DNA from 2 places in the Bradyrhizobium sp. AC87j1 genome. Region 1 is predicted to be linked to the other one. Evidence: riboswitches for the same ligand, from Rfam matches in the RefSeq annotation. Region 1 holds a riboswitch; the other holds the start of a gene.

Region 1 (6,669 bases):
GCCGCAAGGAGCAGGAGCAATTGATCGGCGCCTCGCCGAGTTACGCGCCGTCGGAGAACTAGCGGCTCTCTCGATCGTCGGGAGCCGGCGCGTGCAGGGAATGCGCCTCCCCATGCAGCATGGTCGCAAGCTGATGCAGCTGGGTGTCGCGAAAGCCTTCGGCTTCGATCGCCTTCACCGTCGCGGTGACATAGTCGCGATTGGCGCCGGACTGTCCGTGGCCCTGGATGACATGGCGATGCTGCTCGGCGAGCGAGAGGCGGCCGGCATATTGCACATGGCCGCGGTCGACGACATAGGCGAGCGCGGAGACGCGCTGGCGCGCATCGTTCTCCAGCCACACCGAGCGCATCACCTCGCGATAGACCGAGGTAACCTGCTCGCGCGCCCGTAAATAGGCGACGACCTCAGTACGGTTCTTTTCAGCGACACGGAAGGCGATGCCGCGGCAGGCGCCGCCGCGGTCGAGCCCGAGCACCAGGCCCGGCTTCTCCGGCGTGCCGCGATGGACGAAGGAATAGACGCAGAGCGCCCGGTGCTCGCCGATCAGCCGCGCCGGGACGCGCTCCTCGAAATCGAAGCCCGGTCGCCACATCAGCGAGCCGTAGCCGAACACCCAGAGGTCGCCTGTGGCTGTCGTGACGGAGGGGAGGGTGATTTCGGACATTTCGGGCACGGCTACCAGAACCGCGCCCCCAAAAGAAGCGAATTCTCCGCCTTTCGTCGGGGGCTGGCCTCGCTTACATTTGCCAAAATCTGGGGCCAAAGGGTCCCGCATGTCCAATATGACCGTTGCCGCAGGCCGCCGCTCCCGTTGGGGCCTTTTCATTGCCCCCCTCCTCGTCCTGATCCTCGCCGTCGCCTGGAGCTGCTTCTGGTTCTACGCGGCCTCGCAGGCCGAAGTGGCCGCAGACGCCTGGCGGGCGCAGGAGGCCAAATCCGGCCGCATCTATGATTGCGCCAAGCGCTCGATCGCCGGCTTCCCGTTCCGCTTCGAGGTCCAGTGCTCCGGCGCCAGTGTCGCCCTGGTCTCGCAGAATGCGAGCAAGACGCCGTTCACGGCCAAGCTCGACAACATCCTGGTCGCTGCCCAGGTGTACGATCCCAAGCTCGTCATCGCGGAATTCTCCGCGCCGGCGACACTGACCGACGGCGTCACGCAAAACACCTTCGTGGTGAACTGGAGCAAGGGCCGCAGCAGCGTGGTCGGCCTGCCCTCGGTGCCGGACCGCGCCTCCATCGTGTTCGACGATCCCAACATCAATCGTCTCGACGGCAGCATGCAGGTGCCGCTCGCGCGCGCCAAGCAGGTCGAGCTGCACGGGCGCCTCGCGGACGGCTCGCCGGCCGATCATCCCGTGATCGAGACCGTGCTCCATGTCGCGCAGGGCAGCATCCAGGGCGTTCACCCCCTGCTCGCCGAGCCGTTCGAGGCGGACACGCGCGCCAAGATCACGGGCCTGTCCGACCTGACGCCAAAGCCCTGGCCGCAGCGCTTCCGCGAGATCCAGGCCGCCGGCGGTCATATCGAGATCGTGCAGTCGCGGATCCAGCAGGGCGAGATGATCGCGGTTGCGGCCGGCACGCTCGGCCTCTCCGCCAGCGGCCGGCTCGACGGCGAATTGCAGATGACGGTGACGGGCCTCGAGCGCGTGATCCCGGCGCTCGGCATCGAGAAGATGCTGGAGGAGGGCGTGCCGCAGGCCACTCTCGATCGCGTCGCGCCCGGCATGAAGTCGCAGGACCTCAACAATCTGTTCGGCGCGCTCGATCGCGCCGTTCCCGGCCTCGGCAAGGTGATCAAGCAGAACGCCAATGCCGGCGTTGCCGCCGGCATCAACTCGATCGGCACCGAGAGCACGCTGGAAGGCAAGAAGGCGCGCAGCTTCCCGCTGAAATTCGTCGACGGCGCCGTGCTGCTCGGCCCGGTCAAGGTCGGCCAGATTCCGCCGCTGTATTAGGTGGCGTAGCTGCCGTAGCCCGGATGGAGCGAAGCGCAATCCGGGACGGTGCCAGCCGCGATCAAGAATCCCGGATTACGCTTGCGCTCCATCCGGGCTACGAACTCACGGCTTCTTCAGCGCACCATGCTGCCGGCCGAAATCCGCGGCCGCCGAATCCTGGCCGATCTCGACGATGCCGCGGCGGATGGCGCGGGTGCGCGTGAAATGGTCGAACAGCGCTTCGCCGTCGCCGCGCCGGATCGCGCGGGTGAGTTTTGCGAGATCCTCGGTGAAGGTGCCGAGCATCTCCAGCACGGCTTCCTTGTTGGCGAGGAAGACGTCGCGCCACATCGTCGGATCGGACGCCGCGATGCGGGTGAAATCGCGGAAACCGCCGGCGGAGAACTTGATCACCTCGGACTCCGTGACCTGCGCCAGCTCGTCGGCCGTGCCGACGATGGTGTAGGCGATCAGATGCGGCAGATGGCTGGTGATCGCGAGCACGAGATCGTGATGATCCGGCGTCATCACCTCGACCTTGGCGCCCATCGCCGCCCAGAAGGCGCGCAGGCGATCGGTGGCGGCCGCATCGACACCTTCCGGCGGGGTGAGAATGCACCAGCGATTGATGAAGAGCTCGGCGAAACCTGAATCCGGCCCCGAATGCTCGGTGCCCGCCACGGGGTGCGCCGGCACGAAATGAATGGTCTTCGGCAGATGCGGCGCCATGTCCCTGACGATGGCGCCCTTGACCGAGCCGACGTCGGAGATGATTGCGCCGGGCTTCAGATGCGCGGCGATCTCCTGCGCGACCTCGCCGCAGGCGCCGACGGGAATGCAGAGGATGATGAGATCGGCATCCTTCACCGCTTCCGCATTGGTCGCCACGACCTGGTCGACGATACCGAGCTCCATCACCCGCGCGCGGGTCTTCTCCGAGCGCGCGGTGGTGACGATCTCGCCCGCAAGGCCCTGGAGCTTCGCAGCGCGCGCGATCGAGCCGCCGATCAGGCCGAAGCCGATCAGCGCGACGCGCTGGAAGTGCGGTGCGCTGCTCATTTGCCGGCCATGAAGTCGCGCAAGCCGTCGACCACGAGGCGGTTGGCCTCCTCGGTGCCGATGGTCATGCGCAGCGAATGCGGCAGGCCGTAATTCTTTAAGCCGCGCAGCACGAGGCCCCGCTTGGTCAGGAAGGCGTCGGCATCGTCAGCGGTCTTGCCCTTGTCGGTCGGGAAGTGGATCAGCACGAAATTGGCGACGCTCGGCGTCACCTTCAGTCCGAGCCTGCCGATCTCCTCGGTCAGCCAGTTGCGCCAGGTCTCGGTGAACTGCTTCGAGATCGCCTGGTGCGCGGTGTCCTCGATCGCGGCGACCGCGGCATACATTGCCGGCGTCGACACGTTGAACGGGCCGCGGATGCGGTTGACCGCGTCGATGATGTGCTCGGGGCCGAACATCCAGCCGATGCGCAGCGCGGCGAGGCCGTGGATCTTGGAGAAGGTGTGCGTCACCACCGTATTCTCGGTGGTGGCGACCAGCTCGATCCCCATCTCGTAGTCGTTGCGCGAGACGTAGTCGCAATAGGCGGCATCGAGCACCAGCAGCACGTGCGAGGGCAGGCCGGCGCGCAGGCGCTTGACCTCGTCGAACGGCACATAGGTGCCGGTCGGATTGTTGGGATTGGCGAGCCAGACCAGCTTTGTCTTCGGCGTCACCGCCTTGAGGATGGCGTCGACGTCGCAGGTGAGGTTGGTCTCCTGAGCCACGACGTTCTTGGCGCCCACCGCCATGGTCGCGATCGGGTAGACCAGGAAGCCGTGCGTGGTGGAGATCGCCTCGTCGCCGTGGCTGAGATAGGTGTGCGCCAGCAGATTGAGGATCTCGTCCGAGCCGGCGCCGCAGATGATGCGGTTGGGGTCGAGCCCGAACGAGCGGCCGATCGCCTCGCGCAGCACGCGCGAGGTTCCTTCCGGATAGTCTTCCAGGTGGTCCGCCACGTGCTTGAAGGCTTCGATTGCCTTGGGCGAGGGCCCGAACGGCGTCTCGTTAGCCGACAGCTTGAACACCTTGCGGCCCGGCTCCGCCACCGGGCTCTTGCCGGGCGTGTAGGGCGCAATATCGAGAATGCCGGGATTCGGCACGGGGCGGGACATCTTGAACTCCGAGAATGGCGGGGCGCGGCGCGCGATTTACGATTTCGCCCCGGTCGGGGGCACCGTATAGCGCGTTGCGTGGCTGCCGACGAGGGCCGTGGAGCGCACCGAGGCCCCCGCCTCGATCAGGGCAGCTCTGATTTTGTCGATGCTGGTCGCGCTCGTGACCGAGACAAGCAGCGCCGCGCCGTCGAAGGCGGTATCAGGCACCGCCACGATCTCGGCGAGCGGCGACAGGGCGCGCGCGACCTCGGCGTTCCAGCCGGAGACGCGGACGCTGAAGGTCTCGACCTCAGTCACCAGGGCGCTGTCGGCGACGCGCGAAATTGCGAACACCGGCAGTGCCGCCGGATGATCGTCGCGTTCGACGAAGGGCATCCGCGCGATGATCTTCGGCGCGCCTTCCGTTTCGAGCAAGAGCCACCATGGCGTGCGGCTCGACGTCGCCGACACCAGCGCCAGATCGCCCTTGGATTTCGCCACCGCCTCGACCGCGGCCTGCGCGCTGAAATGCGCGACGTAAGGCACCGTGAAGCCGAAATGGAAGCGCGCGGAATCGCGCATCGCCGGCTCGCTCGCCGAGATGTCGGCATGCACCGAGAACGGCGCCTGCACATAGGTGAACGTCGAGATGATGACGCGCCAGATGCTCTCGACCGTGTCGAGCGGCAGGATGCCGCGATGGCGCTGCACGATCTCGCGCATCATGGCGGCCTCGCGCGCGGGGCGGAACGCCGAGCCGACCTCCTGGGTCTGCTTCACCTGGATCAGGCGGTCGATGATGTCGCCGCGCTGCATCAGCAGGCGATGCATGCCCTCGTCGATCGCGTCGATCTCCTTGCGCAGTTCCTGGAGCGATGGTGGCGCGGGCGGACGTTGGGACATGTCTGGCTGTCGATCGTTTCGATGGGGGATGCCCTGATTAGGCAGTCGGGGCCGCGAAAGCAAAGAGAAATGACGCTGCTTTCCGCCGACGGCGTGGCAGACGAATTGGCCCGATCCGGGCCGCGACTTGACGAAAACCGCCCAAGACGGTAGCTTTTGCCCGTTCCGTGGTCATTTGAGCCGGCCGGCTTGCAGCCACGTTAAAAAACTCGCTAAACAGGCCGGGGACGCTTCCGATCCCGGCCGAACCTATCGTTCAGGCCGGGTTTTTCATGGCCTGATGCAAGTGGCGATCACGCGTTTGATCGCAAACGAGGTCGATGGTCAGATGGGTGGCGTCAAGTCGATACCGAGTCCTGCGATCAGCGCCGACGAACGGTCGCACGAGGTGGATCATCCAAGCTCGCAGATCGCGCATTTCGGCGCCGAGCAGCCGCTGCGGCTCGATTGCGGCGTCGATCTCACCCCGTTCCAGATCGCCTACCAGACCTATGGCGAGCTCAACGCCGATCGCTCCAACGCGGTGCTGATCTGCCATGCGCTGACCGGCGATCAGCATGTCGCCAATGTGCATCCCGTCACCGGCAAGCCCGGTTGGTGGGAGACGCTGGTCGGCCCTGGACGTCCGATTGATCCCAAGCACTATTTCATCATCTGCTCCAACGTGATCGGCGGCTGCATGGGCTCGACCGGGCCGGCGTCGATCAATCCTGCTACCGGCAAGGTCTGGGGCCTGGATTTCCCCGTCATCACCATCCCGGATATGGTGCGTGCGCAGGCGATGCTGGTCGACCGGCTCGGCGTCGGCACGCTGTTTGCGGTGGTCGGCGGCTCGATGGGCGGCATGCAGGTGCTGCAATGGACCGCCGCCTATCCGGGCCGCGTGTTCTCCGCGCTGGCGATTGCCTGCGCGACGCGGCACTCGGCGCAGAACATCGCCTTCCACGAGCTCGGCCGCCAGGCCGTGATGGCCGATCCCGACTGGCACGGCGGCGGCTATGCCGATCACGGCATCCATCCGCATCGCGGGCTCGCGGTGGCGCGGATGGCGGCGCACATCACTTATCTCTCGGACGCGGCGCTGCATCGAAAATTCGGCCGGCGCATGCAGGACCGCGAGCTGCCGACCTTCTCGTTCGACGCCGACTTCCAGGTCGAGTCCTATCTACGCTACCAGGGCTCGTCCTTCGTCGAGCGTTTCGATGCCAATTCCTATCTCTATCTGACGCGCGCGATGGATTATTTCGACATCGCCGCCGACCATGGCGGCGTGCTCGCAAAGGCGTTCGCGGGAATTGCGACCCGCTTCTGCGTGGTCTCCTTCACCAGCGACTGGCTGTTTCCGACCTCGGAATCGCGCGCGCTGGTGCATGCGCTGAATGCGTCGAGCGCGCGGGTGTCGTTCGCCGAGATCGAGACCGATCGCGGCCACGACGCCTTCCTGCTCGACGTGCCCGAATTCTTCGACATCTCCCGCGCCTTCCTGCAATCGGCGGGCAAGGCGCGCGGGCTCACCAGGGACGGCTAGTCATGTCTGTACAGGAAGTGCTGCCGTTGAACGGCGTCGCGACCGGATCGTCCGGCCAGTTTCGCGCCGATCATCTGCTGGTCGCCGAGATGGTCAAGCCGGGCTCGAAAGTGCTCGACGTCGGCTGCGGCGAGGGCGACCTGCTTCAGCTGCTGGAGAC
Region 2 (6,669 bases), on a different contig from region 1:
CAAGCCCTCCAGCACCTTGGCGCAGGCGGGGTGATAATCGGCGACGTCGTCCATCAGCTTCCAGCTCTGCTGGCGGATTTCGAAGGAGCCTTCGGATCGCGAGGTCTCGGCCGTGTCATCCTGCGCCGCGAACAGCGCGTTCAGGAACGACGCGAATTCGCTTGCCCCGCCGCGGCTCATCGCCAGCGCGGCGGCGACTTCGTCGAAATATTGCATCCCGATCAACTTGCCGGTGAGGTGCAGCAGATAGCCGGCGTCTTCCGGGCCGAACAACTGCACCATCACGGGCGCCGCCGTGCGCACATACTCCATCGCATAGTTGCGATAGGCTTTTTCGAGGCGCGGTTTCGGCCAGCTCGCAACCGGCAGAGCCGGCGCAGTCTTCGCGTCGAACAGCGGCGCTTCGAGGTGGCGCGCGAACACGAGCCGCTGGTCCAGCTCGAGCGGATGATCGTACTGGTGGTAGTAGCCTTCCAGCCCGTCCTGCCCGTCGACGCTCTGCTTGGTGCAGACGAAGCCGAGCCTGAGATCGCCGAGCGCAACGCCGTTATTGGAGTGCCATCCCCGCAGCATCGCGCGCGAGACCTCGCCCGGCACGCCGCAGATCGCGGTGCCCTTCCAGATCCAGCGCGGCGGCGGATAGCGGATCCAGGCCTTGGCGTCGCTCTCATACATGTATTCGACATGCACGCCGCCGATCCAGTTCGAGAGATAGTGATATTGCGCGGCCGCCACCGCCGGCGGCAGATGATCGATCCCCAGCTTCCTAAGCCCGGGCAGGAAGCGCTCCTGCTGCTGGCGGCGGAACACGCGGAAGACGAACTCCGCTGCATCCGCAGTGCCGCGCCGCGTGACGACGGTGAGGATGAGGCCGGTGAAATAGGCGTGGTAGAGGTCGGCGACTGCACGCCAGCGCTTCCATTGGGCTTCCTGCGCGGCGTCAGCTGCGGCGGTCATTCGTTTCGCTCCCGATCGTTGTTGCGATCGAGTGTGTCACCGCACCTTCCGGCAGGCAACATGACGCCCGTGCAGAGCGCCCTGCGTGGCCACCCGCCAATTCCGCATCACGAAGTTTGCGGTGGCGTCTTGGCCGCGCGCTCTCGCTCGACCCGGTCGGTGACATCGCGCGCCATCGCCACCGATCCCAAGACGTTGCCGCCGGAATCCCGCACCAACGCAAAGGTCATCTCGATGTAGAGCTTGCGCCCGCTCTTATGCAGCGCGCGGGTCAGTGTCGGCCTGCCCGCAAGCTTCATGCTTGCCGCTGGCCAGCGCAGCTTCAAAGCCCTTCCAGTGCGCGGCGCGCAGGTGTTCGGGAATGATCAGATCGAGATTCTGGCCGAGCGCTTCCGCAGCGGAGAAGCCGAACAGCGCCGCCGCTGCACGGTTCCACCGCATGATCGTGCCGGAGCGATCCGAATAGATCAGCGCATCCGCGACGTCTTCGACGATCTTTGCGTCGAGTTCGGATTGGTTGCTCATGTCACCACCTTGCATGTAGCCCGAATTTCGCTTCGCATCCTGACACACCGGTGTCATCGCCCGACCAGTGCGCAATTGCGCACGAGGATCGGGCGATCCAGTATTCCAGAGGCGATCACTATAGAGCCGACAGGCCGCGGCGTACTGGATGCCCCGGTCAAGCCGGGGCATGACAGTAAAATGGGCAGCTACACCCGAAAATGCTTCGATAGTTTGAGGCCCTGGGCCTGATAGTTCGAGCCGATGCGTTGGCCGTACATCGCGTCGGGACGGGCCAGCATCTTCTCGTAGACGAGGCGGCCGACGATCTGGCCGTGCTCGAGGATGAACGGCACTTCGCGCGACCGCACTTCCAGCACGGCGCGCGCGCCTTTTCCGCCCGCGCCTGCATAGCCGAAGCCGGGATCGAAGAATCCGGCATAATGCACGCGGAATTCGCCGACCAGCGGATCGAACGGCACCATCTCCGCGGCATAGTCGGGCGGCACCTGCACGGCTTCCTTCGACGCCAGGATGTAGAACTCACCGGGATCGAGGATCAGGCTGCCGTCGGGACGAGCCGAGATCGGCTCCCAGAAGTCCTCGACGGAATAGCCGGAGCGGCGATCGACGTCGACGACACCGGTGTGGCGCTTGGCGCGGTAGCCGACGAAGCCGTTTGCCTTCTCGCCGGAGAGATCGACGGAGACGGCGACGCCACCCGAGAGATCAGCATCGTCGATGTCGACGAGGCGCTCGGCGGCATGCAAGCCGTCGAGCTCGTCGGCATTGAGGATGGCGTCACCGGTGCGGAAGCGCACCTGCGACAGACGCGAGCCCTCGCTAACCAGCACCGGAAACGTCTTCGGGCTGATCTCGGCATAGAGCGGGCCGTGATAGCCGGCGCCGATCATGTCGAAGCGGCGGGTGCCATCGGCGATGACGCGGGTGAAGACGTCGAGCCGGCCGGTGGAGCTCTTCGGATTCGCGGCCGCGACGATCTCCGGCGGCAGCGCGAGGCTCTCCAGCAGCGGCACGATGTAGACGCAGTTGGTCTCCAGCACCGCCCCATCGGCGAGGCTGAATTCGTGCAGCTTCAATTCGTCGATGCGCTCGGCGACGGTGGCGCCGGGACCGGGCAGGAAGCTGGCGCGGACGCGATAAGCGATGTCGCCGAGACGCAGATCGAGGCTCGCCGGCTGGATCTGGCTCTCGACGAAGTCATAGGCGGGCAGGATGAGCCCGGCCTTCGCCATCGCCGCGATCATGCGGTCGGGCAGGATACCATTGGCGTCGGGCGCAACCGTGAACGTCAACCGGGGGTCCTCTTCAGGGGGCAGATGCATCCGGACATGCCGGAAATACAAGTCTTTTACGGCTATCCGATGGACGCCTTGACGGAAAGGGCATTGCGGAATATGAGCATCACTTATCCCGTGGTGATTTGAGCCGGCCGGCTTGCAGCCACGTTAAATAAGTCGCTAAACAGGCCGGGGACCTCTGTGATCCCGGCCCGTGGAGATATCCAGGCCGGTTTTTTTGTGACCGTTTTCGACGAGACGGTCATGTCGGAGGTACCTATGTCGAAGTCGACCACCAACTATCGTCCCGAAACCCGCCTGGTCCATTCCGGCACCCTGCGCTCGCAATATGGCGAGACGTCGGAGGCGCTGTTCCTGACCCAGGGCTACGTCTACGACACTGCCGAGCAATGCGAGGCGCGGTTCAAGGGCGAGGATCCGGGCTTCATCTATTCGCGCTACTCCAATCCCACCATCGCGATGTTCGAGCGCCGCATGATCGAGCTCGAAGGCGCCGAAGCCGCCCGCTCGGCGGCGACCGGCATGGCCGCGGTGACGACTGCGATCCTGGCGCCGCTTAGGGCCGGCGACCACGTGGTGGCTTCCCGCGCCCTGTTCGGCTCGTGCCTTTACGTCATCCAGGACCTGCTGCCGCGCTACGGCATCGAGACCACGCTGGTGGACGGGCTCGACCTCGACCAATGGCAGCGCGCCGTGAGGCCGAACACCAAGACGCTCTTCCTGGAGAGCCCGACCAATCCGACGCTGGATGTGCTCGACATCCCAGGGATTGCCGAGATCGCGCACAAGGGCGGCGCGCGGCTCGTCGTCGACAACGTGTTCGCAACACCGATCTGGCAGAGCCCGCTGGCGCTCGGGGCCGACGTCGTGGTCTATTCCGCGACCAAGCATATCGACGGCCAGGGCCGCTGCCTCGGCGGCATCATCCTGTCGTCGGAAGCCTTCATCGCCGAGCACATCCACAATTTCATGCGCCAGACCGGCCCGTCGATCTCGCCGTTCAACGCCTGGGTCCTGCTCAAGGGCCTGGAGACGCTGGGCGTGCGCGTGCGCGCGCAGACCGATACGGCCGCGCGCATCGCCGACGTGCTGGCGAGCCATCCGAAGATCTCGCGACTGGTTTTCCCGGGCCGCGCCGATCATCCGCAGGCAGCATTGGTGAAAAAGCAGATGCGCGGCGGCTCGACGCTGGTCGGCTTCGAGGTGAAGGGCGGAAAGGCCGCGGCGTTCCGTGTGCTCAACGAATTGAAACTGGCGAAGATCTCCAACAATCTCGGCGACGCCAAGAGCCTCGTCACGCATCCGGCGACCACGACGCATCAGCGCCTGAAGCCGGAGGACCGCGCCGCGCTCGGCATCAGCGAAGGTTTTATCCGCTTCTCCGCGGGGCTGGAGCATGCCGATGATCTGATCGAGGATCTGACCGCGGCGCTGGAGAAGGCGTGAGGTTCTTACCCTCCCCTGGAGGGGGAGGGTTGCTACGCATGCAGCGAAGCGGAATGCGTAGCGGGGTGGGGTGACGGTCTTCCCACATCCAACAGTGCCCGAGTGGAGAGATCACCCCACCCCGCTCGCGCTTCGCGCGATCGACCCTCCCCCTCCAGGGGAGGGTGAAGCAAGCTACATCGGCCGATACGTTCTTACGTCCGCGGGCACGTTCACGCCCAGCTTGATCTGCCCCACCGAGCGGATGATGTCGTCGCCGAGCAGCTGGGCGAAGCAGGCATAGCCCCAATCGTTCATGTGCAGGCCGTCGGCGATGACGAAGCTCTCGACCGGAATCGACTGGTTCTCGTGCCAGTCGCGCATCACCTCGAAGCGCGGGAAGATGCCGACGTGACGCAGCTCGGCGACCTTGCCCAGCAGCTTCACCATCTTGCCGGCGCTTTCGCCGCGCTGGTTGACGGCCGGCGAATATTGCGGATCGACCAGCACGATGTCGGCGCCGCCGGCGGCCTGGATGCGGCTGATGCCGTCCTCGACCAGTTTGGCGGTGTCGCCGGGATCGAGGTTGCGCAGCACAGCGTTGGTGCCGACCTGCCAGATCACGAGATCCGGATGCACGTCGATCACCTGCGTCTGGAGGCGCTTCATCATCTCGGGCGCATCCTCGCCGCCGACGCCGGCATTGACGACGGTGATGTCGGCGGTCGGATAGTGGCGGCGCAGCTGGGCAGCAAGACGGTTCGGATAATTGAATTCCGGCGAGCTCGCGCCGAATCCTGCGGTCGACGACGAGCCGAACGCGACGATGAGGACGGGCTGGCCGGCCACGAGCTTGCTTGCAACATGCGGCAGCGAGCCCATCGCCTTCGAGCCGCCCTTTGACGGCAGGCAGGGCACGCGGTTGAAGACGTCGCCGGCGGATTTGGCGACCTGCTTCACCTTGTCGATGGCGCGCGCCGTGATGCCGCGCTGCTCGGGCGAGGTCACGGCAACGGTGGTCTGGGACGGCGAAGCGGGAGCGGGATCAGCCGACTGCGCCGGTGCTTGTGTCGCCTGCGCGGCTTGGGTCTGCGCATGCGAGGCTGGCGCCAGCAACAACAGCACTGCTGCTGCAGGTGCGGCCAGCCATGCCGTCAGGCAAAAAGGGCGGAGAGAACTCATTAACGCTAGACCTCAATTTTGCTGCTGGGCCGGCTCCAGATGGGCTGCGTCGATCACGAACTGTGCCAACGCCCGGCCAAGGCAATCATGAACCTGCTTCGCCAGTTCGGGCCCGCGGGACGGACTGAACAGGTCGAACTGACCCTGATCATTCCACTGCCGCATGATCGTGAAGCGATCGAACAGCGGGATGTCGTGCTCCTGCGCCACCACGCGCATATTATCGAGAAAAGGCTGCGCCGAGATCATGGTTTCGGTGCGCGGGCTGTACTGCAAATTCATCAAGACGACGTCGGCCCCTGCCTTTTGCAGCGCAACAACCCCGTCGGTCACCGCGCTCCGAAATTCGTCGGGATCGATGGATCGGATAGCATCCACGGTCCCGGTCTGCCAGATGACCAAAGTAGGCGTCTTTGCTTCCACCAGCTTAACGAAGGTCGAGGCGGCCTCCTCCGCCGTTCTCTTGCTCTGTATTTCTACGGAGACGTGCACCGCTTCTGACGGTGGCAGCTTTTCCTTCAGAACCGCTTCCATGCGCGCCGGATAGGAGCTGCCCTCCGAGGACGGAATCGTGGTCGAGCGGCTGCCGACGACCAGGATTTCGAGCGGCTTGCCAGCCTTGACGGCCTCGGCGACCTTAGGAAGCTGGCTTTCGCTGGTAAGCAGATAAGACGGCAATTCGCACGCCGCGGGCGCACCGGCAGGCGCGGCATCGCCCGCGCGCGCCACAGGCGCGGCGAGGCTACCGCATAGCAGGACCAGGCTCAGGAGAACCTTCGCCTTCATCAGCCCCCTCCCGCCAGATCGGCGTTGCCGACGGCGTTTTTGGTTTTCGCACCGCTCTTGTCAGCCACGCGTTTGTACCACGAAATCACCCAGGCCACGCCCCACATGATCAGGACCCCGGAGAGACTAATCAGCGCATGCATGGCTGCGCCGCCGGAGACTTCGGCGAGAATGAAATGCCCGGCGAAGGCCAGAAAGACGCCGAGGCAGAAGATCTCGAGAGAATGCTGGCCACATAGAATCAATGGTCGCAACCAGCGCGATTTCAAGCCCGGCCAATCCCGGGGTAGGAAGCGGACGGTGAGCGCGGCCAGCGCCAGGAAATGCGTGAAGCGCAGCACGTCGAGATCGGTCTTGTCGATCGGATACATCCACTGCTCGACCCGCTTCGGCATGAATTGGGAGAGCTGCGGCACGTACCAGGTCAGCGTCACGTAGAACGCCGCGGCGAGATAGGCGATCGCGATCCACATCGTCACCGGCGAAGCCAGGA

What was found. Region 1 has a riboswitch for S-adenosylmethionine ahead of metX (homoserine O-acetyltransferase MetX). Riboswitches for the same ligand answer to the same signal wherever they lie in the genome.
Region 2: it holds a riboswitch for S-adenosylmethionine, as region 1 does, so the genes downstream of both, CV770_RS18785 (O-succinylhomoserine sulfhydrylase) here and metX (homoserine O-acetyltransferase MetX) in region 1, are expected to answer to the same signal.

What each region holds. Positions count from the first base shown of each region.
Region 1 is NZ_PTFE01000021.1:77,397-84,065, reverse strand. Features, by position in the region: gene CV770_RS13930 (lysophospholipid acyltransferase family protein) at 1-62, shown strand, start outside; gene CV770_RS13925 (gamma-glutamylcyclotransferase) at 59-667, opposite strand; gene CV770_RS13920 (DUF2125 domain-containing protein) at 777-1,961, shown strand; gene CV770_RS13915 (prephenate/arogenate dehydrogenase family protein) at 2,067-3,002, opposite strand; gene CV770_RS13910 (pyridoxal phosphate-dependent aminotransferase) at 2,999-4,096, opposite strand; gene CV770_RS13905 (chorismate mutase) at 4,133-4,981, opposite strand; SAM riboswitch at 5,139-5,218, shown strand; gene metX (homoserine O-acetyltransferase MetX) at 5,310-6,509, shown strand; gene metW (methionine biosynthesis protein MetW) at 6,512-6,669, shown strand, end outside.
Region 2 is NZ_PTFE01000033.1:49,189-55,857, forward strand. Features, by position in the region: gene CV770_RS18770 (hypothetical protein) at 1-957, opposite strand, end outside; gene CV770_RS43350 (PAS domain S-box protein) at 1,065-1,256, opposite strand; gene CV770_RS43355 (PAS domain S-box protein) at 1,213-1,653, opposite strand; gene CV770_RS18780 (2'-deoxycytidine 5'-triphosphate deaminase) at 1,671-2,807, opposite strand; SAM riboswitch at 2,888-2,967, shown strand; gene CV770_RS18785 (O-succinylhomoserine sulfhydrylase) at 3,042-4,229, shown strand; gene CV770_RS18790 (SGNH/GDSL hydrolase family protein) at 4,404-5,390, opposite strand; gene CV770_RS18795 (SGNH/GDSL hydrolase family protein) at 5,403-6,176, opposite strand; gene CV770_RS18800 (OpgC domain-containing protein) at 6,176-6,669, opposite strand, start outside.